Lentimonas sp. CC4: one gene and its partner. Each later gene encodes a partner of the first gene's protein in a complex. Links are inferred from orthologs where the notes say so. Each region holds a gene or a part of one and is shown on either strand. Other genes may lie near its edges. The genes, in order: smc and GZZ87_RS16450.

Region 1 (17,265 bases):
GCGATACCGTGAGTTGGGGCATGAAAAAAGCGCGGTCTCCGAAGAGCCGCGCTTTTATTGTTAAAATAATGAATGGGGATCGTGCCTATTTGCCGAATAGACCCTTGATGCTGTCTGTAGCTTTATTAATCACGCCTTCACCGTCACCTGACTCTGCAATGGCTGGGCCGATTGATTTCAGCACTTCGTTGAGGACGAGATCGATGACTTCTGCCATACTCTTCTTGTTGCCAGTCTCGCCGATGTCATTCATCTCGATGCGAGGTAGTGGCACGGTGGTGCTGTTCCCCATTAGACCAACGAAAATTGTGCCGTCTTCGATGATTAGCTGTTTAATGACGACTTGCTTGGAGGGGCCGCTCTCTGCGGGTGTTCCAGCCTCTGGCTCTGGCGTGGTTTTGTCTGAGCTACCAGAGAACTCTTCGATGTTATTCAGAAGTGCTTTGATGTTGGAGCTCAACAGTGTTTTTTCATAACTAATTTCAGGTTTTTTGATGTGGATTTTGTTGATGATGATTTTATCGCTGAAGACTGAGCCGGTATCGATGTCGACGTCGATTTCGCCGAGGGCGAAGATGTTTTCGTTCTCATAGCCGTCTGGGTTTCCGACATAGAGGCCTGTGAGCGTGCCGTTGCCAGAGAGGACGGAAATATTTACATCATCAAGGCGGACGGCAGTCTGTGTGACTTCGGGGCCGAACTTTTCAACAGCTGTTTTGATGCCTTTGTTTAGGGCGCTCGAGCCGAAAAAGTAAACTGCGGCTGCTCCAGCAATTGCCAGAATAAGTAGGAATAGGAATATCTTTTTTATCATATACGTGATGGGTTTATTGGTTGATTGCGAGTTGAAGACTAGCGCATGATGGCAATATGGCGAGCTTGAAAGCGATAGAGGGTAGGCATGGGCCGATTGACTTGGTTGATTTTGAGCCGGAAGAGGGGCTCATCGCAGTCGCTGTGCTTGATGATTATGTTAAAGCTGGCGAGGCGGGCTTAGCCATTCTGGCGATGGGCAATGCGTATTGGATGGAGCTGCACGAGGAGCGCTATGTGATTTGCGTGCAGGAGGATCGAGTCGTTGAGGTCTGTGCCGAGCTGGATGCTATCGCGGCGCTGGAGTCGAGGCGTGGCCGTCGTGATGGGCGCTTTGAATATGAGGAGTTTGATTTTGGGTGGTGGTCGTTCGTGCTCTATACTGCGGTGTTGATCGGCTGTTTTGTTTGGCAGGGGCGCTCGGATATTGTGACGAGTGGTCAGGCGGATGCTGTGGCGATGATGGGGGCCGGGCAGTGGTGGCGAGCTGTTACGGCTCTGACGCTACATGCGGATGTGGTGCACTTGGTCTCGAATTTGATTTCAGGCTTGGGCTTTACGTTTTTTGTCTGCCGATTTTTCGGCGCGGCGGCTGGCTGGTTCTTGGTGCTGCTGAGTGGGATTGCCGGTAATGTGCTTAACGCGGTGGTCTATTATCCAGAGCCGCATTATTCAATTGGTGCTTCGACTGCGGTGTTTGGGGCGTTGGGTGTGTTGACGGGGGTTGGCATTTGGGCTGCGGTTTCTGCGCCAGACCGTCGCTTATCGCTACCGCGGTGGTTGGTTCCTTTGTTTGGTGGGCTGACGTTGTTGGGCTTGTTTGGGGTGGGCGATGGCGAAGGCAATGTGGATGTCGCTGCACATATTAGTGGGTTTCTATGCGGTGCCGTGCTGGGCGCGCTCGGGGCATGTGCGCAGCGTTGGTTCGTGCTGTTGCAGCGTTGGTCAGTCCTTGTCGGTGGGCTGGCACTATTTTTGATCGTCGTGGCGTGGCGCGTTGCGGTGGCGTCGTAATGTGCTGGCAAATTGCTTTACCTTATCGAGGGAGCTGATTAGGTCTGTGGTATGAGTAATTCAGGTCTCAATCGACTCGAGGTAGGGCGTCAATCAATGCAAGCAGAGGCTGCGGCAATTCAAATTGCTGCGGATCGTTTGGGGGCATCGTTTGAGCGCGCGTTGGATGTGATCTTGGAGTCTAATAGCAAGTTAGTCATCTGTGGGATTGGTAAATCCGGTCACATCGGCACTAAACTGGCAGCGACCTTGTCTAGCTGTGGTATTCCTTCTGTATTTTTGCATGCGGCTGAGGCAATTCACGGTGACCTCGGCGTTTATCAGCCTGGGGATCCGACAATTGTTCTGTCGAAGAGTGGTAGCACTTCTGAAGTGCTGCGTTTGATGCCGATGTTTAAGAAGTTTAAGTCTCCAGTGATTGCGATCGTGGGCAATATGGACTCGCCGATAGCGAAGGGGGCAGACGTTGTGCTGGATGGCAGTGTTGAGCGCGAGGCTGATCCGTTGAATTTGATGCCGACGTCGAGCTCGACGGTGAGCTTAGCGATAGGTGATGCCTTGGCGGCTGCGCTGGTGCAGGCACGTGATTTTACCAAAGAGGAGTTTGCGACTTTCCATCCCGGTGGTCAGTTGGGGCGGAATTTATTGATGACGGTGGGCGATGTGATGCACGCTGCGGAGCAAGTAGCATGTGCGCAGGCTGAAGAGACCCTGCGTGAGGTGGTGATCCGAATGACGAAGTATCCGCTTGGCGGGGCTTGTGTCGTCGATGGGGATGGTTGTTTGACTGGGATAATCACAGACGGTGATATTCGGCGTATACTTTCGCAGGAGGGCGACATTTTGAGCATGCGGGTTGGAGATTGCATGACGAAGTCTCCTATTTTCACACAGCTAAGTATGTCTCTAGGGGATGCGGTGCGGATTATGGAGGATCGTAGTTCTCAGATCTCAGTGTTGCCAGTGGTTGCGAATGAAGGAGGTAAATTGATTGGCCTACTTCGTTTGCACGATGCGTATCAACCGAGTTTTTCTTAAGTTCGATTATGGGATCTCCTTCTGTTGCGCGCCGTGAATGGGCGGTGGTGTTGGTCGGAGGACTGACATTGGCTTTTACTGCATGGGGACTCGCGGGCGTTCGTCTCTGGTCGTTGCATACTTTGTTGGCTGGGGGGCTGCTGACTTTTTTGTTTTCGATCGTGCCGCTTCCGCAGGGTTGGAATGGCTCGGATGGGGAGCATGGGAATCGAAAGAATTTTAAGCGCCTGCTACGATTCCCTGTCTTTTGGTTTGGTTTGGCCTTTCTGGTCTATGTTTGCATCCAAGGGCTGAATCCAGCGTGGGTGCAGATTTGGGGAGAGAACGGTTGGCGGGTTGAAGAAGTGAAGCCCATTAGCTGGCTGCCGAGCAGTGTTGATGCCAGTTATGAGCCGATGGATGCCTTTCGGGTGCTCTCCTGTTTTACTGCGGCGTTTACCTTGGTCTGGGGACTTTGGGTCGGCGTGCGTCGACGCAGTAGCGCGGTTCTGTTGTTGTGGACGCTTGTGATCAGTGGAGTTGGTATGGCAATTGTCGCGATCTTGCAGGATTTTAGCGGCACCAAGCTAGTGCTGTGGTCGGTGAAATCACCGAATCATAGCTTTTGGGGCACCTTCTTTTACCGAAATCAGGGGGCGGCGTATCTGAATTTAATCATCTTCGCTTGTGCGGTGCTCTATTTCTACCATTTCAATCGAGCGGAGCGACGTGCGCAGAGCGGCGGGCCTCATTTGTTACTGTTTGTATTTGTATCGGTGCTGATGACTTCGATTGGTTTGGCGCTTTCGCGGGGTGGCATTTTGTTTGGCGGTGTGATGACGGCGTGCTTTTTTGTCGCAGCTGCTGCACGGTGGCTGTTTTCGACCTCAATACGTAATTCGATCGTGCTGACGTTGGTGATCGGCTCATTACTCGGGGCAGGGGGTTATATGGCGTTTCAATACGTCGATGTGCAGAATATTGAGAAGCGTTTTGGAGATATAGAGAAGACGATTGAAACTGCGGACAAGGATTCGCGAGCGATTACTACGAAAGTGACGTGGAAAATGGCACAGGAAGAACTGTGGTTCGGATGGGGCGCGGGCTCATGGCGCTATGTCTTCCCGATGTATCAGAAAAGCTATCCAGAGATTTTTTACAAACGCTACCACCCTAGCCGAGGGTGGATCGGGCGTAAATTCTATCGCTATGCACACAATGATGTCGTGCAGTTTCTGTGTGAATACGGGGTCGTCGGTTGCAGCTTCTTATTGCTGATTTTGGGCTACTGGGTGTGGTGCCTACTGTTTCGAGCCTCGGGCAATGCCATGAGCGCAGTGATGCTATTAATTGGCCTCGCGATGGTATTTGGACATGCCTTTGTGGACTTTATTTTCCAGAGCCCGGTTTATTGGGTCGCATTGAACGGTTTGCTCTGTGTCAGCGTGAAACTGCTCTCACTACATAGTGAGAGAGTCTATCGCTAGGAGACGTGCCTGATGGGCGGCTACGAAAGGTAGCGCTCGGTCAATTGCTTGATAATACTGTCGCGTGCTTCTTCTACGGTGTCGACGATGGTAAACAGATCGAGATCTTCAGGCGAGATCGTGCCCCATTCGACTAAGGACTCGAAGTTGACGACACTATTCCAGAATTCGCTACCAAAGAGGACGATCACCGGATTTTCGGCGGTTTTACCAGTTTGCACGAGTGTGAGTGTTTCAAATAGCTCGTCCATCGTGCCAAAGCCGCCTGGAAAGGCGACTAGAGCTTTTGCCATTGTGACAAACCAGTATTTGCGGACAAAGAAATAGTGGAATTCGAATTGTAGGTTTTTAGGGACGTATTCGTTGACGCCTTGTTCAAAAGGGAGGCTGATGCCCAGACCGATGGATTTGCCACCCGCATTATGAGCGCCACGGTTTGCAGCTTCCATGATCCCCGGGCCGCCACCTGAGCAGATCATGAAGCGGTGTTGTTCTTCTGGTGGGAGGCTCATTGTCCACTTTGTCAGCTCTTCTGCGAGTTCGACAGCCATGTTGTAGTAGGGTGCTGCTTTGACCGCGCTCTTGGCCAAACGCAGGGCATCTTTTTCGCCGGCGGTAAGGTTCGAAGAATCGACAATCGTTGCCTGGAGCTCTTTCAATTTTGCTTCTGCAACGTCGACAGGCATGATGCGTGCGGAGCCAAATAGCACGATGGTGTCTTTGACCTGTTCTTCGGCGAAGCGAATGCCGGGTTCGGTCATTTCCGCGAGCACTCGGATATTACGAGCGCCATCGCTGTTTAGGAAATTGAGGTCTTTATAGGCTTTGATCGGCCATTCATCGCGGGAGCATTGTGTAGAATCGGACATAAGTAGTGAGGCTGGTTTAACGTTTTCGTTAATGTTAGCACCTCTGAGCTCTCTCGCAACCATTTCCCTACTATCTTTTAGGATTGCGAGTGCTGCTTTGGGCGATTCTTCTAGTTTTTTCTACCCATCTTTCGTAGTCCAAATCAGTATCCATGTATCTCAAAGAGATCGTCATCAGTGGTTTTAAGAGTTTTGCCGATCGCACGCGCCTTGACTTGCGCCGCGGGGTGACGGCCGTGGTCGGACCGAATGGTTGCGGTAAGAGTAATATCGTCGATGCGATTCGCTGGGTGCTGGGCGAGCAGAGCGCCAAGGCGCTGCGTGGTGCGTCCATGCAAGACGTCATTTTTGAGGGCACAGATAAACGCAAGGGCCTGCCCACCTGTGAGGTGTCACTGACCTTTACAGACTGCGAGGCCGAGTTAGGGACTGCGTTTAACGAGGTCGAGATTTCTCGGCGTGTTACAAGGGACGGTGGCAGTGATTACTATATCAATGGCAAGGTTTCGCGGCTGAAAGATATCCAGCGTTTATTTGCGAATACTGGGGTGGGGCGCGTGTCTTACTCCTTCATGCTACAGGGGCAGATTGACCAGATCTTATCGACCAATCCATCTGAGCGGCGCACTATTTTTGAGGAAGCAGCCGGTATTACCCTTTACAAAGCGCAGCGTAAAGAGGCGCTCAACAAGCTCTCGCTCGTCGATGCCAACCTTGCCCGTGTGACGGACGTGATCGAAGAAGTGAGTCGGCAGATCGGTTCGTTGAAACGTCAAGCCAGCAAGGCACTCCGTTATCAGCGGATTAAGCACCGTCTGACGCATTTGGATTTGGCGTTCAGTGCGTATCGCTTTACGTCGTTAAAAGGTTCAATCGATACACTCGCAACGCGAGCCGACGAGTTGCGTAAGAAGCTAGAAGCACACACCGAATCGATGGCTGCCGACGAAGAGGCTCTGGCAGTCCAAAAGGCCGCGCGTGCCGACCTCAACGAGAAGATGCAGGAGCTGCAGCAGCGCGTGTTTAACCTGCGCTCTGAGAAGGAGAATTCTGAGAACCAGGCTGAGTTCTCAGGCATCCGCATGAAGGACCTCGAAGCACGCATCGCGGAATATCAAAAAGAGATTCAAGGCCTGGAAGCGCAGCAGAACGAGTTGGCTGAGCGTGCTCGTAATGAATCTGAAAATAAGCAGCTACAGCTCGACGTCGTCGATGATTCGGATCGTATTTTTCGTGACCGCAGTGATGAACTCGTTCGAGCGCAGGAGCAGCTCGGCGAGATGGAAGCGCAACTGCAGCAACGCCGACAGACGGTGCTGCATGCGGAGAACCGAATCAACCGCTCCCGCTCGCGTTGCACGACTCTCGAAGTCGATCTCAAGACCTATCAGGTCAAGCACGCTGCGTTGACCGAGACCCTTTTAACGCTCAAAGAAGAGGTGGTCGTGCTGGAAAAAGGCCATGCCGATATTCAGCGCTTGCTGGCACGACGTCGTGAGGAGCAGCAACTCAGTGAATCTGCGTTGGAGCAGGCCCGTGTTGATTCGAAGGAAATTCTACAACAGTCCCGCACGATGCAGGAGCAGATCCAAGAGCAGGATCGTGGGATCGCACGTAAAACTGCTCAGCTGAATGTGCTTGAGAATCTACAGGCGAAATTTGAAGGATTTGGCGAAGGTGCGAAAGCGATCCTAGGCGATAAACTCGGCGAGGTGGTTTCGAAGAACAGTGTCTCGATTATCTCGAAAGAGCTGAAGGTGCAGCCCGCATACACGAGTGCTCTGGAGACGCTGCTTGGTCAAGCTGCGGAAGCACTGTTTATTGGCGATACGAAGCAGGCGCTCATGGTCATTGATCGGCTGGATGCCGATCAGCTGGGTCGTGCTTGTTTGCAAGTGAACTTAGAGGCTGGGCATAGTAAGATACCTGGGGTGAAGTTGCCTGACGATATCGTGGCGGCAGTTTCGGTCGTGCTAGCACGCGATTCTAGCTTGAGCGAAGCCGTGGCGCGTTTGCTTACAAATTGCTACTTTGCAGAAAGCTTAGAGAGCTTTGTTAAGTTTTGGAAAGCGCATCCGGAGTTTAACTTCTTACTCGTTGCAACTAAGAACGGTGAGATCATCGACTGCCGTGGTTTGATTCACGGCGGGCGGACTTCGGGTAAAAAGTCCTCCAGTGTGATCGAGCGCGAATCTGAGATTCGTAAACTTCGTAGTGAGATCGAGACTGAGCGTAAGGCGCTCAATACATTACGTGAGCAATCCACCACCTTGGAAGATCAGCGTCTCGTTGCAGAAGCGACCGTCGAAGAGCAACGTCAACGTCTGAGCGAACTCGCGAGTGAGGTGTCTGGGCTCGTCGCCGAAGAGCGTAACCAAGGGCAGAAGGTCGAGCACAATGCTCGGTCGCATCACAAAAGTGAGGATGATCTGGAGCGACTGGATGCGAAGCATGGTGACTCGGTGCAAGAGCTTGAAGAAGCGCAGCAGGAACTCGTCGCTGCTGAGAAAGCATTGCTCGAAGAGCGCCAAAGCGGCACTGATCTAGAGGATGCCATTGCTGAAGCCCGTGAGACCCGCGATCAAAAGCGTGAAGCACTTGCGGACGTTCGTCTCGAATTGGCGGAGAAGAAGCAACGTCTTGAATCAGTCGATCGCGTGCTGGGTGAAGTGCAGCGTGAGACAGCGAGTTTGCAGAACCGAATCATTCGCCGTAACCAAGAAATTGATACGATCAATGAACAGATCGGCCAGCTCAAGGGCAGCGGGGCTCGCGAGCGTGAGAAGAGTCTCGAACTTGAGAAGACTTTACAGGTCGCCTCGGCTTCATTGTCCGAAGATCGTGCGGGCATCAAAGAGATGGACGCCGTGATTACTGGTATTGATGGTAGTTTGGGCGGGCGTCGCAATGAAGGGCGCACGTATGATCAAGAGATGACGCGCCTAGAAATCCGTCTTGCTGAAGAGCGATCACAGATCGGATTTATTCACAGCGCTGCGCACGACGACTATCAGGTCGAGCTGGAGCGAGTCGATTGGAAGGCCGAACTTTGGGAAGGCAATGTTGAGTTTGATAAGCGTGTGAATCTCGATGATTTAGATGATCCTGATAAGCTTTCCGCCCAACCGAAGCATGAGCGTCGCGATCCGACGGAAGAGGAGCTTGCTGAGATGGAGTCGACTAATTGGGCGATCATCGAAGACGAAGTGTCCGAGTTGAAGAGCCGTATCTCGAATATGGGGCCAGTGAATCTCGATGCCATTAGCGAGTATACTGACTTGAAGGAGCGCCACGATTTCTTGAAGAATCAGAGCGAGGACCTGTGGAAGGCTAAAAATGCGTTGGTTAAGACGATCGATGAAATTAACGAGACTTCGCAGAAACTGTTTCGAGATACCTTCGAGCAAGTGCGTAAGAACTTTGCGTTCACCTATGAGAAAATTTCCGGTGGAGGTGAGTCGGATCTCATCTTAGTGGACTCTGAGGATGTGCTTGAGTCGGGGATCGATATTATCGCTCGCCCTCCGGGGACGCGTCTAAAAAGTGTCACACTGCTTTCTGGTGGGCAACGCACGATGGCCGCGGTGGCACTGCTGTTTGCGATCTATCTGGTGAAGCCTAGTCCGTTTTGTGTGCTCGACGAAATTGATGCGGCACTCGACGATGCGAACATTGGCCGCTTCTGTGAAACACTGCATGGCTTTACCGAGAAGTCGCAGTTTTTAATCGTGACGCACAATAAGCGCACGATCTCTAACGCAGACACCGTATTCGGTGTGACAATGCCGGAGAAGGGCGTATCTAAGCTGCTCTCCATGCGCTTTAACCAAGATACAAATCGCCCTGAGCTTGCTGGTGCGGATAACTCGCAACCGTTCTAAGCAAGCTAGCTGCACCCACCTTCGCCTGTTTTTTGCGTGGTCGTTTGCAATCACTGCTCAGCTCATGTAGATCTATGGTTTCCATCTCCAATTGTAACCATTATGAATGAATTCGATCTTTTTAGTCCCTATACAATGGGCGAACTCAAACTGAGTAACCGCTTCGTAATGGCGCCGATGACTCGATCGCGCTCATCGCAGCCAGGCGATGTTCCAAATGCATTGATGGCTAAATACTATGCTCAGCGTGCCTCCGCAGGCTTGATCATTACTGAAGCGACTCAAGTTTCACTTCAAGCCATGGGTTATGCGAAGACGCCTGGGGTCTATTCTGCCGAACAAGTGGAAGGCTGGAAACTCACTACCGAAGCAGTCCACGCCAAGGACAGTCAAATTTTTCTGCAGCTCTGGCATGTTGGTCGAGTCTCTAGCGCTCAAGTTAATGGGCTACAACCCATCGCGCCGTCCGCGATTCCGGCCAAAGACACTAAGGTGTATATTTTTGATGGTGCCCCGAATGGTGATGCTACGATGATTGCGGTCGATGAGCCACGTGCAATGACCCTCGATGATATTGATGCAGTTATTGGCGAATTTCGAGTGGGTGCTCGTCATGCCATCGACGCTGGATTTGACGGCGTAGAGATTCATGGAGCGAATGGATATCTGATCGATCAATTTTTGCGGAGTAATAGTAATCATCGCACTGATGATTACGGTGGCAGCCTAGAGAACCGCATTCGCTTGTTAGTTGAGATTACTCGAGCTGTCGTCGACGAGATCGGAGCAGACAAGACGGGCGTCCGGCTCTCGCCATTTATTAGTTTTAAAGATATGAGCGACCCCGATATTTTGGAGACGATCATGCTTGCCGCACAGGCCTTAGATCAACTTGGCGTGACCTACATTCACTTGTGCGAAGCAGACTGGGACGATGCACCAGCGATTCCCGAGAACTTTCGCATTCAGTTGCGCGAGTGTTTCACAAAGACAATTATTGTCACAGGCAATAAGACCCCTGAACAAGCAAATGCACTGATCGCCTCAGGATATGTCGACCTTGTCGGTTTTGGTAGGAATTTCCTAACGAATCCAGACTATCCCGCGCGTGTTAAGTTGGGAGCTCCCCTTAACGAAATCAGCGATACTCATACACTCTTCGGAGGTGGAGAGGCTCGCGGGTATACAGATTACCCGGCACTAGCGGATTCGTGATATATCATTGAGTCGTCCCCTTTGGGTGTAACTCATGAGTGGTGTGGCTTACGAACTAGTTCGTATTCACTGTGCCTGTTACATTCTGCATTATGCTACCTGAGCGTTGGGTTGGTAGCCAGCTGTTGTTGTTGTTCTTCTTCTTGTCCCAGTTCGACCAGTTTAGCTTGTCTTGGTTGTAGTGTGTCTTTTTGTGCATGCTTGGGTTAATTATAACTGTGGGACGGCGATAGTAGTAGTTATAAGGGGTGGTGTAATAGTCTCGTATGCGGATCTCAGAGTTGCTGACGGACTCCGTTTCTTTGCGGATTTTTTCGGTTTCGAGGCGGGCGCTTGCGGCTTCTTTTTCGGCAAGTGCGACGCGTGTTTCGAGCTCGGCGATTTTTTCCCGGTTCTTCAGTTCGGCTAGTTCAGTTTGGTAGCTTTCCAGCGCACGCCCGATTTCAGGAGAGACATCGACTTGTGGGAATTTGATTTGAAAACTACGCCAGTAATCTACGCGATCTTTGGCAGGGAGTGCTGCAAAGGTGCTGCTTTGTAATTTGAAGGCTTTTAGTTTTTCGCCAGCTTCGATGTGATCCGCGGCCAGTTTTTCTTGTTGAATCACCCATTCGGCATGTTCCTGCTTCGCTCGTTCTTGGTCTTTCGCGAACTGTTTGTCGCTCATGAGCTCGATCTCGGCAATGACTCCATCGCGAATGCTTACCTCGCCTTCGGGGTAGAGGAGCAGTGTTTTATCGCCTAGGTGAATGGTGCCTTGTGGCTTTCCTAAGGCTTCAATGGCTTGCTCCTGTGTCTGGCCGATTTCGACTTTTGAGTTAGCGGCTGACGATGCGAGGGGTAGCAGTAGGGCGATGGCGACGAGGTATGCTTTCATGATGCCAACACTATGTGTCAAAAATGCTGAAATGGCAAATCCGAGTTTAGGCCTCCGTTTGAGTCGGACCTTTGAGCAGAATCCACGTCAAAATTAAGCAGCCCCAGTAGGTGATGGTGCCAACGATTTCGTGCATTAAATGGTAGTGCTCCATCATCGACGGAGCCAGTAGCACGATAATCAGGATACGGAGCGTATTGAAAATGAAGCCGAGTGTGATGCCTGCTAGTATGTTGAGGCATGCCTCGATTGTTCCCTTTCTACGGTAGATGGTTAGCAGCACCGAAAGCAGTAGGCTGGTTAGAATGACGCCAAATCCGTTACATTCAGATGCGACATGGAAGGGGTGCTCGTTGACTAGGAGGATGAGCTGCGGCGGTTCTGTTGCTGTGTTGCCCACCACTCCGAGTTCGACGGTTTTACCGATGGCAGAGAGGGCTGCCCCGCTCCATTTGCCTGCGAGTGTGCGTAACGGCCAGTCTAGTGGTGCCATTAATATGCTGAGCAGCATGAAAGCACAGAAGGTCCCGGTCGCTGTGTAGGTGATGCGGCGTAGATCACGCCCGAAGACGAAGAGCACTGTTGAGGCGAGTCCGCAGCAGTAGGCGGGAATCACTAACAGCGAGCCGATCACGTTCAGGTATACAGACGAAGGTGGAATGACGTAAGGCGAGATGGCGCTTAGAAGCAGCAGGCCATACGAAGCGAACAGTGTTTTGCGGGCACTCTTGTTGAGTGTGAGTGGTTCTGTGATGTCGATCCGAGTGTAGAGGACGAGCGTGAAGATCGCCATGACGAGCACGATGAGTGCGTGCAAGATACGGCTTTGTTCATTGGCGCTGGATGCTACCCAGAGTGTGATCGGTAGAAATGCCAGCCCGAGACAGCCATATAGCAAGCAGTTGAGCCAAAAGTCGGCTTGTGAACGCTTTACTTTAAAGCTGTCAAGGATCTGGTGGCGTTTGGACATGTTAAAATCACTCTGATGAGCGTCTGGTGAAAGACAAGGCTGCGACGGATTTGTTCAGTCTTCGTTTTAGAAGAATAACTGAAAGGAGCAGCGCAACTCGTTCCACGTTTGCTCGAACTCGTGACTACGGCTAAAGCTGACCTGTAGGGCGGTGGTGTCCCCTAGGCTATAGGCGGCTTTGGCTTTGAATTCCGTCAAGTTGTTGTCCTCGCCTAGGAAGTAGTAGCGCTGGCGTATCTCGAATTGACTGCGCCACTTCGGAGTCCATTTGCTGAGCAGGCCGACAACGCCTCCGCCGCCAGCCATGTGATTGGAGGCTAGGCTTTTGTTCAGATAAATCGCGGGTTCAATCAGCGCATAGCCGATAGAGTTATCAAAGAGCGAAACACTCACGCCGACACCGGCATCGAAGTAGATCGCCGTGTGGCGATCATGGCTGTCTTTCTCTTTGATGGTCGTAAGCCCTGTATTCAGCGTCCACGATTTGGATTTAAAGAAGGTATCAATAGGGGAGAGTGATTGAATACTAATGGCGTCGAGTTGTCGCACCTCTAGCTTTTGTTCATCGGTGTAATAGTAGAACTCGCCGCTGAGAAATTCGATGGCGCTGCCGAGCGTGTAGCCCGCGCTGGGATCCATTAAATCATGATACGCGGGGCGCAGACTAAAGGAAATGAAGTCGCGACTGTCGTAGCTACCAAAACCAGTAGTGATACGACTGGAGTCGTGTCCCATGTGTGGCGGCGGCGGTGTGGTGTTTGGGTAGAAATCGTCGTCTACTTTGCCGAGAGGGGCACGTTGCTTCAAGATCGTGAGAAACCGGTCTGCGTAGGTCTTCTGATCGATCTTACCGTCCGCGTGATACATCTGCAGCAGTTCTGCGGAGAGGTCTAGGCTGCGGATTTTGTCTTCCCGATTGTCGAGGCTTTTGGTCAGTTCAATTGATGCAGCATCGCTTTTGGTTGCCTTAACGCTGCGCTCTTGTAGCTCCTTAGGCAGAGTGGACGCGATACGTTTGATCGTGGTGGAGCGCGAGGGGCGGTAGTGCTCGCTCGCAATGAAATTGTTTTTGCGGACTTCTTTGATCGTATCAACGGGGATCACCCAATGTTTGAATTGGTCAACCATGTTGCTGGCAGGACGTGCGGCATCGAGTAGGAACAGTAAATTATAAGAGCAATTCTCTTTGAAGAAAAAGTAGTTACTGTAGGCATCTTTCAATTCCCATAGGTGAAGTATCAGGTTGCGGACTTCGTCTTGGTTTAGGTTGAGATTATATTCCCAAATGTCGCGCATGCTTAGGTCGCTGTATTGCTGAACTTTCTGATAATATGGATCGATGGAGAAACGCCCAGGATAATACCCAAAGATGCCTTTGACTGCGAAGATGAGCCCATTGCTCTCTTCGGTGATGGCGCTGTAGTTGATAGAATACGCGAGTATTTTTTCGTTACGCTTGCCTTCGATATTGATCAGCGTGTGACCAAACAACGAGGCAGGGTTGTTCATATATTGAGTCGGGAATATAACGCTTGCCGCAGTTGGTTCCATCGTGTCCCAAACTTCTTCGAAGGTGCTGCTTTGAGCCGCGACGAAACGCGCGGTGTGTTCGGGCGCTAGATTTTTCTGCAGCCAGTTCAAGCGCGCGGGGAAGCGGTTGATTGGATGCGCTTCATCGGATGGATCTCCCGTTGAAAAGGCTGCAACGGTGGCTTCGAGTTCGGCTGTTGGGTTGGTCGCCCCCTCAGGACTTAAAAAGAATTTGGGATCATCAATCGTGCTTTTTTGCGAGAAGATTGTCCGCTTGTAGTGCAATAGCGTATGCCAGTAATCGTCCTCGGCAAGTGCTCCGATTGAGTTCGCTGGAGCGGCCGTGCAGATCGTCGCAAGGGACGAAGTCATGCACAGCAGAATACAAAAAAAGGGCGCAGCAATTCTGCTGCGCCCTGAAGATTGTAAATCCATATTATCCAACGAAGACTGACTTCATGTTGCCAATGACTTCGTCATGGCTGATCGCACCGGAAGTGTAGATGGTGCCGAAGTTTTCCTGCAAAGTTGCATTGAATGCATCTTTGTCTTCGATTTGAAGGATACTGCAGATGGCGTCGAGTGACTCACCTTGACCTTGTGCCATGTCTTGTGCGAGACCGTCCATGTTTTCTTCAACGAACTTTTGTAGCTGTTGGCTCGCCCAGAGTTCGTCTGGCTTGTCTGCCCCGCAAGTTCCAGAGGAAATTGCAAATGTTTGGTTACCGAAACTGCCGTTGGTGGTCGCAGCACACACTTGAGAGACGAGACCGTCGTGGCCTTCGAAGACTTGAGTGCCGAGGCCGATGCCGACGTTGTCTTGCTTGTCCGCGTAAGCGAAAGGAGCCGCAAGGATTAATAAGGTAGCAATGGTTTTTTTCATATTTTATCTTCTTTTTTGGGTTATGTGTGGCGTAACAGTTATTACTCCAAGAGTGGATTTTGTGCAGTAAACACAGAGCGCATCGGAAATGTAAATAGTGGGGTGGAATCCTTACGCTTAAGTTTATAATGGGGCGTCACTTAATGTATCGATCTATACAATCCTACTTCCGTTATGTAAAGTGGAAACCTGAGATGTGCTTCATGTTCTGTATTTGGCTCCAAATTTAGGAAGTTACTAGACTGAAAAAGACTCCTACTTGTGTTCGGCTGGTCTGCGCTAGAGATCTGAAATAGTTGCCAGTCCACTGATCTTTGAATGGTAGTTCGTCATCAAGAACGATTCTTTTCGCCTGTAACCTTGCCTATGTGTTTACATTTTTACTGCCTTTATGACGATCATTTACGTCAGAACGAACAGGCCGATTGAGAGCGGGAGGGATACGATTAGGGCGCTAGTAATGATCAGGTGGCATGTATTACGAATGTCCGATACTGAGGCTGTGATATCTTCGCCGATCCACTTTTTGTTGACGACTCGCCCTGGATATTGGGTGGGTCCGCCTAGTTTAATTCCGAGTGCTCCAGCGACAGCTGCTTCGGGGTGCGCTGAATTCGGGGAAGGGTGCTTCAAGCGATCGCGCCAACCAATACGCCAAGCGCCCATGCCAGACAGCCCTGGTAGTAATGCGGCTGCGAGGGTTAGGATTAGAATCGACAGGCGAGCCGGGATAAAATTCATGCAGTCATCCATGCGTGCGGAGATACAGCCGAGCTGAAGGTAGCGCTCGTTACGGTAGCCGACCATGGCGTCGAGGGTGTTGGTCGTCCGATACCAGAGCACGCAGAGCGATGCCGTGCTGAGGGGGTCGGTTGGCAGGTAATGGCTCAAATAGAGGCCGAAAATAAACCAACACAGGGGGGCTAGAAAGGCGTCGACGAAATTTTCTGCGAGACTTTCGATGCAGGCGCGGGCGATGCCGCTGGCGTCCAGCTGGCTGACGTCGCGTCCGACGATCCATGCGACGCGGTCACGGGCGGCTTGGAGTTGTTCGTTCTCTAGAGCGGCAATGATTGGGCGGGCATGTGCGATGAGGTCACCTAAGCCTAGGCAGGAATAGAGAATGAAGAGCGCGAGCAACACTTGCAGTGTGGGGGACGCCGCGCATAGGCAGAACAGACCGCCGACTAAGGCAAGCGGGAGCGTGCAGGCCAGTAGATAGAGCAGAGTGGACCCCAGGCGGTTGTCGAGCTTGCATCGGCGTATCCTGATTTCAACGACTCCGATCCAATGGCCGATCAGGCGGACTGGATGCAAGGCGTAGCGAGGATCGCCGATCAGAAGATCGAGGAAAACCGCGAGTAATAGCACTGCAGCGAGAGTGGGCATTTGTTAGAGGGCAGTGGGACTCGTTAGCTGACGGACTTCTGGAGTGCAGCGACGAGCGCTTGGTTGGCGTCGTGTGCTTGAAAGCCTATACGGAAACAGCCTGCTGGTAGGCCTGGGAAATTTTTGCAACAGCGCACGTGCTGTCCTTGCTGCAATAGTTCAGTTAACACCTGGTCATACTGGCTGGGATCGTTGAGGCGCAGCAGGCGAAAGTTAGTTGCGGATGGGTAGAGCTGAATGCCAGGTATCTTGCTGAGCGCGGCATCGAAGTGTTGCGACTCGGTGGCGAGCCAAGCGCGCAGTGCCGTGTCGTATGTGCTGCAGGTCGCTAGTTCGGTGGCGATGGTTTCCGCGACGGAGTTGACTGACCATGGTTCGCGCACTTGTGACAAGGCGCGAATGCTCTCGGGGTCTGCGATGAGGCTGCCAATGCGCAGACCTGCGATCGCGTAGTATTTGGTGAGTGAGTGAAAGACAAACAGGTTGGGGCGCAGGTGCTGAGGGTTGAGCAGCGAAGCGCGTCCCGGGATTGGCAGGAATTGGATAAATGCCTGATCGATTAAGAAGTGCGTGTTCGGGTATTGTGCACAGAGATCTAGGATGCAGTCGGCCGAGGCCGTCGCGCCATCGGGGTTGTTCGGGCTGCCCAGAAAGACGGCATCGACTTTGGCGAGTGCTTCGCGGAAAGGTGCACTGCACAAAAATGCGTCGTAGTCTTGGCCTAAGGGCCGCTGGCAGCTGTGGACTTGGGCACCCCCCGCACACGCCGAGCGCTGGTAATCATGAAAGGCAGGCTGGGGGACGAGCACGTGTTGATACCGTTGCACGCGCTGCAGAAAATACATCAGCTCCAGTGAGCCATTGCCGGCGATCACGCAGTCTGCGTCGAGCCCGAAGCGTTGGGCGTAGTAAGCCTTTACTCCTGCACCGTCGGTGCTGGGGTAGTGTGCGATACGCTGTGGCAATTGATTCCAGAGCGCGAGAATGCTTTCGGGGAGCTCCAATGGACTGAGGTTCACACTAAAGTCGATCACCGAGCGCGGCTCGATGCCATAGCGTTGAAACAACACACTCGGCGTGCCACCATGGGCGTCTTTTTGATCTTCGACGGTTTGGCTCATAGGGAAATATCTTTTCGTCTTATCGGCAGGCGATGATTAGTAGCGCGATCAGTTCCGTGAGTTCGCAGCTTGCGCCGAGGACGTCGCCAGTGACGCCACCGATCCGGTTACGACTGAAGTAGCCGATACCGAGGGCGACGAGGGCGGCCGTTGCCAAAATAATGAGTCCTGTGACGGGAGAGTAGATGATCAGTAGTAG
Region 2 (4,300 bases), 2.3 Mb from region 1 along the record:
GCCTGAATGCGGATCGCATCACTTACTATCAAGAATACGGACTCGCCGATGCGCTCGGCAATGTCTCGATCTCTAGAGACGGTTATCGCCTTATCGCAGACCGCCTGAGCTACGACACTCAAGACAGTGTATTTGCGGTCGACATCCTGCGCACGGGGCAATGGCCATTCTATATCTCGAGCGTCAACGCCGGTGGCACCGCAGAGAAAACAACTTTCCAAGGAGCCACCTTTTACTACGGCAACCCGGGCACATTTACGCCAAACGTCAGCTCGAATCAAGTCGACTACACCAGCGAAGATGGCGCATTAGCCATGGCGTCGCCAACCTTTAGAATCGGCAGCGTTCCGATCATAAAATTACCGAGTTACACTTACTATACCGATCAAATGCCCTACCTGCTCGAAGTCGACGTGGGCTCCGACAGCGACCTCGGCACATATATACAGACGACTACGCTATTTCCCGTCAACTCATGGCTTCGCGCAGGAGCCAACTTAGACCTATACACGAAGCGTGGCGTGCTCGCGGGCCCCACAGCTCAGTATTCCTACAACACCGAGACTCAAACGATCAATGGCGCGCTCAGCACCGGCTACATCAACGACCAAGGCGACCCGGACCCAGGTCTTTACAACCAACCGATTGACTCGGATCGCGGATTTGTCGAATGGCGCCACCAACAACACATCGGCGAGCGCATCAGCCTAATCGCATCCGCCAGCTATTGGTCAGACTCCGAAGTGACTCGCGATTTCCGCGATAAGTATTACAACGACAACCAACAACCGGACACCTTTGCTGAAGCGGTCTACGCAGGAGACAACTACTTCCTCTCCACCTTCGGTCGCTTCCGCCCGAACGACTTCCAACTCGTTCAAGAGCGACTCCCAGAAGTGCGCTTTGATTTACTCCCAGTCCCAGTCTTTAATACTGGCGCCTACCAACGCTTCTCCGCCAGCTACGTGCATCTCGAAGAAGACTTTGGATATGTGACGGATGACTTCGATGAAACCAGCGAATCAGATCGCTTTGACTTCACCTACCGCATTGAACGCCCCGTGCTGCTAACCGACTGGCTGACCCTGACACCACTCGCAGGTGCACGCATCACACACTACGAGAATCAACAAATGGATCCGGAGGCATTGGGCAGATACAATGATCCCTACAGCGGCAACTCAACGGCGGTCTACCTCGAAGACGATCAATATACCCGTAGCATTTACGAAGTCGGTTTCGATCTCGAAGCACGCGCCTACGCGACCTACGCGACTCAGAATAAAACATGGGGAATCGACGGCCTACGCCACCAGGTTCGCCCAGTCATGCGTTACCGCTACTTCTCTGACCCTGACTCCAACAATGAAATCGCCGCGATTGACCGCGAAGCATTCGACTTAAACCGTCCACTGCTCGACCTCAGCGATTTGCGCAATGTTGACTCTATTGACGAAATGCACCTCACACGTCTGGGAGTAGAAAACCTCTTCCAAACTCGCTCAGAAGGCTACGGCTCACGCACCTTAGCCGCATTAAATTTCTACCAAGACATACTCTTCGAGAAGCAACAGAGCTACGACGGCGACAAGCAAGACACCTTCAACGCCACATGGGTCGAGCTAATGTTAACCCCAGCACCATGGCTCAGGTTCGAACTCGCCAGTCGCTTTAAAACCGAGGACCTAACCCTCGAAGAACTGCGCAGCCGCACCTCGATCCGAAGCGGTGAGATCTGGGAAATCGGACTCTCCACCGACTTCCTAAATAATAACATCAATCAATATCGCATCGACTTCATCTATCGTGTCAACGAGCGCCACTCATTCCTACTAGACACCCGCTACGACTCAGAGACCGGCCAATTCACCAAGACAGAAATCGGCGTCAACACCCGACTTAGCAGCGCTTGGGAACTCATTTACGCCGTCACCTTCCGCCAAGACGCAAGCCGTGAGAGTGACGTCGAATTCACTATCCGCTTACAGTTAGCTGGTCAGTAGCACTGAAAAATAGCGATGGAAGAAGCCCTCCTCCCTTCAAATGACTTCGCCATACGGCTACCGGCGTTTGAAGGCCCCTTGGACTTATTGCTCTACCTGATTCGCCGCAATGAAGTAGACATCTACGACATCCCGATCGAGCACGTCACCACGCAATACATCGAAGTGCTCGACTCGATGGAAAACCTCGACCTCGAAGTCGCAGGTGAATTCTTCGTCATGGCAGCGACACTCATGTATATTAAAAGTCGCATGCTGCTGCCGCAAAAAGACCAAGGCTCCAATCTAGATGTAGAGGAAGACGACATCGACCCCCGCTGGGAGCTGGTGCAGCAACTCCTCGAATACAAAAAGTTTAAAGAAGCATCCTCCGAGATCGAAGAACTCATCCTCAACAGCAACGATCTCATCGCTCGAATCGGCCCAAAAGAAGCACTAGAAGCCGTCGAGCGACCACTAAAGCCTGTCGAGCGCGTTGACCTTTGGAACACCTTCAATCAAGTGCTGCGCCGACTCGCCGAACGTATCACAACAGGCGAGATCAACGCAGAGCAAGTCACCGTCGCAGACCGCATGGAGTTCATCCTACTGCGCTTCAAGGCCAAGCCCAACTTCCTGTTCTCTGAGCTCTTCGAGTCCACGACGACCATTACCACGATTGTCGCCACATTTCTCGCCGTGCTGGAACTCACACGCCTCGGCGAGATACTCATTCAGCAAGATCGCGCCTTTTCCGACATTCGCTGCCAGCGTGGCACTAATACAGGCTTTACCTTTAATAGCACCTTCACCTAAAATTCAGTATGCTGCGAAAGACAAACAACTCCAGCCACCTGATCGGAGTCGGCTTAGACAACAAAGACGGACATAAACGAATCACTCAAGCAGAGCGCTTTGCCATCGTTGGCGGCTCCAACGAGACACACGAGCGCATGACCGAAACTGTCATCAAAACCTTTGAAACACTCGATCGCTGCGGCAAAACACTCGACAACGTCGAAAAGCAAGAACTCGCCGAAATCATCCACAAAAACACCCCAGATCAATGAGCCGCTTGACAGCTCGCCCCGAACACACCTAATTTCACGAACTACTTTATGAGCGAAGAACCGAAAAACCCCTTTCTAGAAGGCGACGAAGTCCCTTCCGACGAAGCCGCAGCCGCAGCAAAAGCACTCGCAGAAGAAGCGAGAGCCGCACGCGAGAAACTGAAGGCAGAAATGCCCAGAGCACCGATGCCCCGCGCACCGGCAAAGCCAGCACCCGCAAAGCCAGCACCCACCGCAGCTAGACCTGCCGCGCCAGCAAAACCTGCGCCCCGCACACCAATAGCCGCACCGACAAAGCCTGCACTCCGACCAGCTCCTCCCACAGGCACAGCAACACCAACTCCTGCAGCGCCGCGCCCAGCGACACCCACTCCTACCCCAGCCGCAGCTCGACCTGCGGCACCAACTCCTGCACCCGCAGCAGCTCGCCCAAGCGCACCGGCTGCCGCGGCACCGCGAGCAGCAGCAGTCAAGACGCCACCAGTTGCCGTTGAAGAATCCTCGATCAGCGTCCCTTCGCTCATTATCGATGCCGTCGCCGCCGCCGTCGCAATCGCATTTACCGCGCTCCTGTTAAAGGACGTCATGCCTTTCTTAAACTAATTACTAAATTCAAAATCTTATGTCTGAAAACATCACAGAACTCGATAGCAGCAACTTCGAAGCTGCAATAAGTGCATCCGTCCCAGTCGTCGTCGACTTCTGGGCACCATGGTGCGGCCCTTGCAAAGCAATTGCTCCAATCCTCGAAGAGCTCGCTGCAGAACTTGGCGACGCAGTCAAAATCTGCAAAGTCAACGTCGACAACAACAGCGAGATCGCTGGTAAGTTCGAAATCCGTGCGATCCCAACGATCTTGGTATTCAAGAACGGCGCAGTCTCCGATACCATCGTAGGCCTCACGTCCAAGGACGACTTGAAAGCGAAGATCTCTTAAAGGATCCGAACGCCTCTCTTTTACCCAAGCACCCGACTGAAAAGTCGGGTGCTTTTTTTTTGCTTGGTGTCGAATGCATTGATTCAAGTAGCGCGAGTCACTGTAGCTGCGCTCTTTATATACTCACGCGCATCATGGTTTGTGAAAAGTGCGTTCATGCTATTTCGCTATAGTGCTGTAGGGGCTTTGCTTGTCCCAGACCATGAGCTCTGTCGAATAGGCGAAGACCGCGCAAAGGCCACACGCATAGGAAGTGGTAAAACTTTAGCTGCCTTCGCGGGTGCCGCCCTTCGACAAGCTCTGGGCCTTGA

What was found.
Region 2: the proteins of smc (region 1) and GZZ87_RS16450 are in contact, whole or in part, in a crystal structure (PDB 3ZGX), measured with the Bacillus subtilis proteins. The link is inferred for Lentimonas sp. CC4 from one-to-one orthologs.

Annotation. Positions count from the first base shown.
Region 1 is NZ_CACVBO010000001.1:1,572,019-1,589,283, forward strand. Bases 5,021-9,281 are described here. They hold smc (chromosome segregation protein SMC), read left to right. Parts: upstream 5,021-5,352; coding sequence 5,353-9,081; downstream 9,082-9,281. Other genes in these bases: GZZ87_RS06935 (TIGR00730 family Rossman fold protein), read right to left, coding at 5,021-5,200; GZZ87_RS06945 (alkene reductase), read left to right, coding at 9,184-9,281. Also shown: GZZ87_RS19705 (hypothetical protein), read left to right, coding at 1-64; GZZ87_RS06915 (hypothetical protein), read right to left, coding at 86-814; GZZ87_RS06920 (rhomboid family intramembrane serine protease), read left to right, coding at 880-1,827; GZZ87_RS06925 (KpsF/GutQ family sugar-phosphate isomerase), read left to right, coding at 1,879-2,865; GZZ87_RS06930 (O-antigen ligase family protein), read left to right, coding at 2,874-4,331; more of GZZ87_RS06935, read right to left, coding at 4,352-5,020; more of GZZ87_RS06945, read left to right, coding at 9,282-10,296; GZZ87_RS06950 (hypothetical protein), read right to left, coding at 10,352-11,173; GZZ87_RS06955 (archaeosortase/exosortase family protein), read right to left, coding at 11,220-12,143; GZZ87_RS06960 (DUF4105 domain-containing protein), read right to left, coding at 12,210-14,045; GZZ87_RS06965 (DUF3015 family protein), read right to left, coding at 14,110-14,556; adenosylcobinamide-phosphate synthase CbiB, read right to left, coding at 14,959-15,945; GZZ87_RS06975 (threonine-phosphate decarboxylase), read right to left, coding at 15,969-17,066; cobS (adenosylcobinamide-GDP ribazoletransferase), read right to left, coding at 17,086-17,265. UniProt on the Bacillus subtilis protein: Required for chromosome condensation and partitioning.
Region 2 is NZ_CACVBO010000001.1:3,855,552-3,859,851, forward strand. What follows is about bases 1,164-3,908. They hold GZZ87_RS16450 (segregation/condensation protein A), read left to right. Parts: upstream 1,164-2,018; coding sequence 2,019-2,798; downstream 2,799-3,908. Other genes in these bases: GZZ87_RS16445 (LPS-assembly protein LptD), read left to right, coding at 1,164-2,003; GZZ87_RS16455 (hypothetical protein), read left to right, coding at 2,807-3,052; GZZ87_RS16460 (hypothetical protein), read right to left, coding at 3,094-3,639; trxA (thioredoxin), read left to right, coding at 3,675-3,908. In the rest of the region: more of GZZ87_RS16445, read left to right, coding at 1-1,163; more of trxA, read left to right, coding at 3,909-3,989. UniProt on the Bacillus subtilis protein: Participates in chromosomal partition during cell division. May act via the formation of a condensin-like complex containing Smc and ScpB that pull DNA away from mid-cell into both cell halves.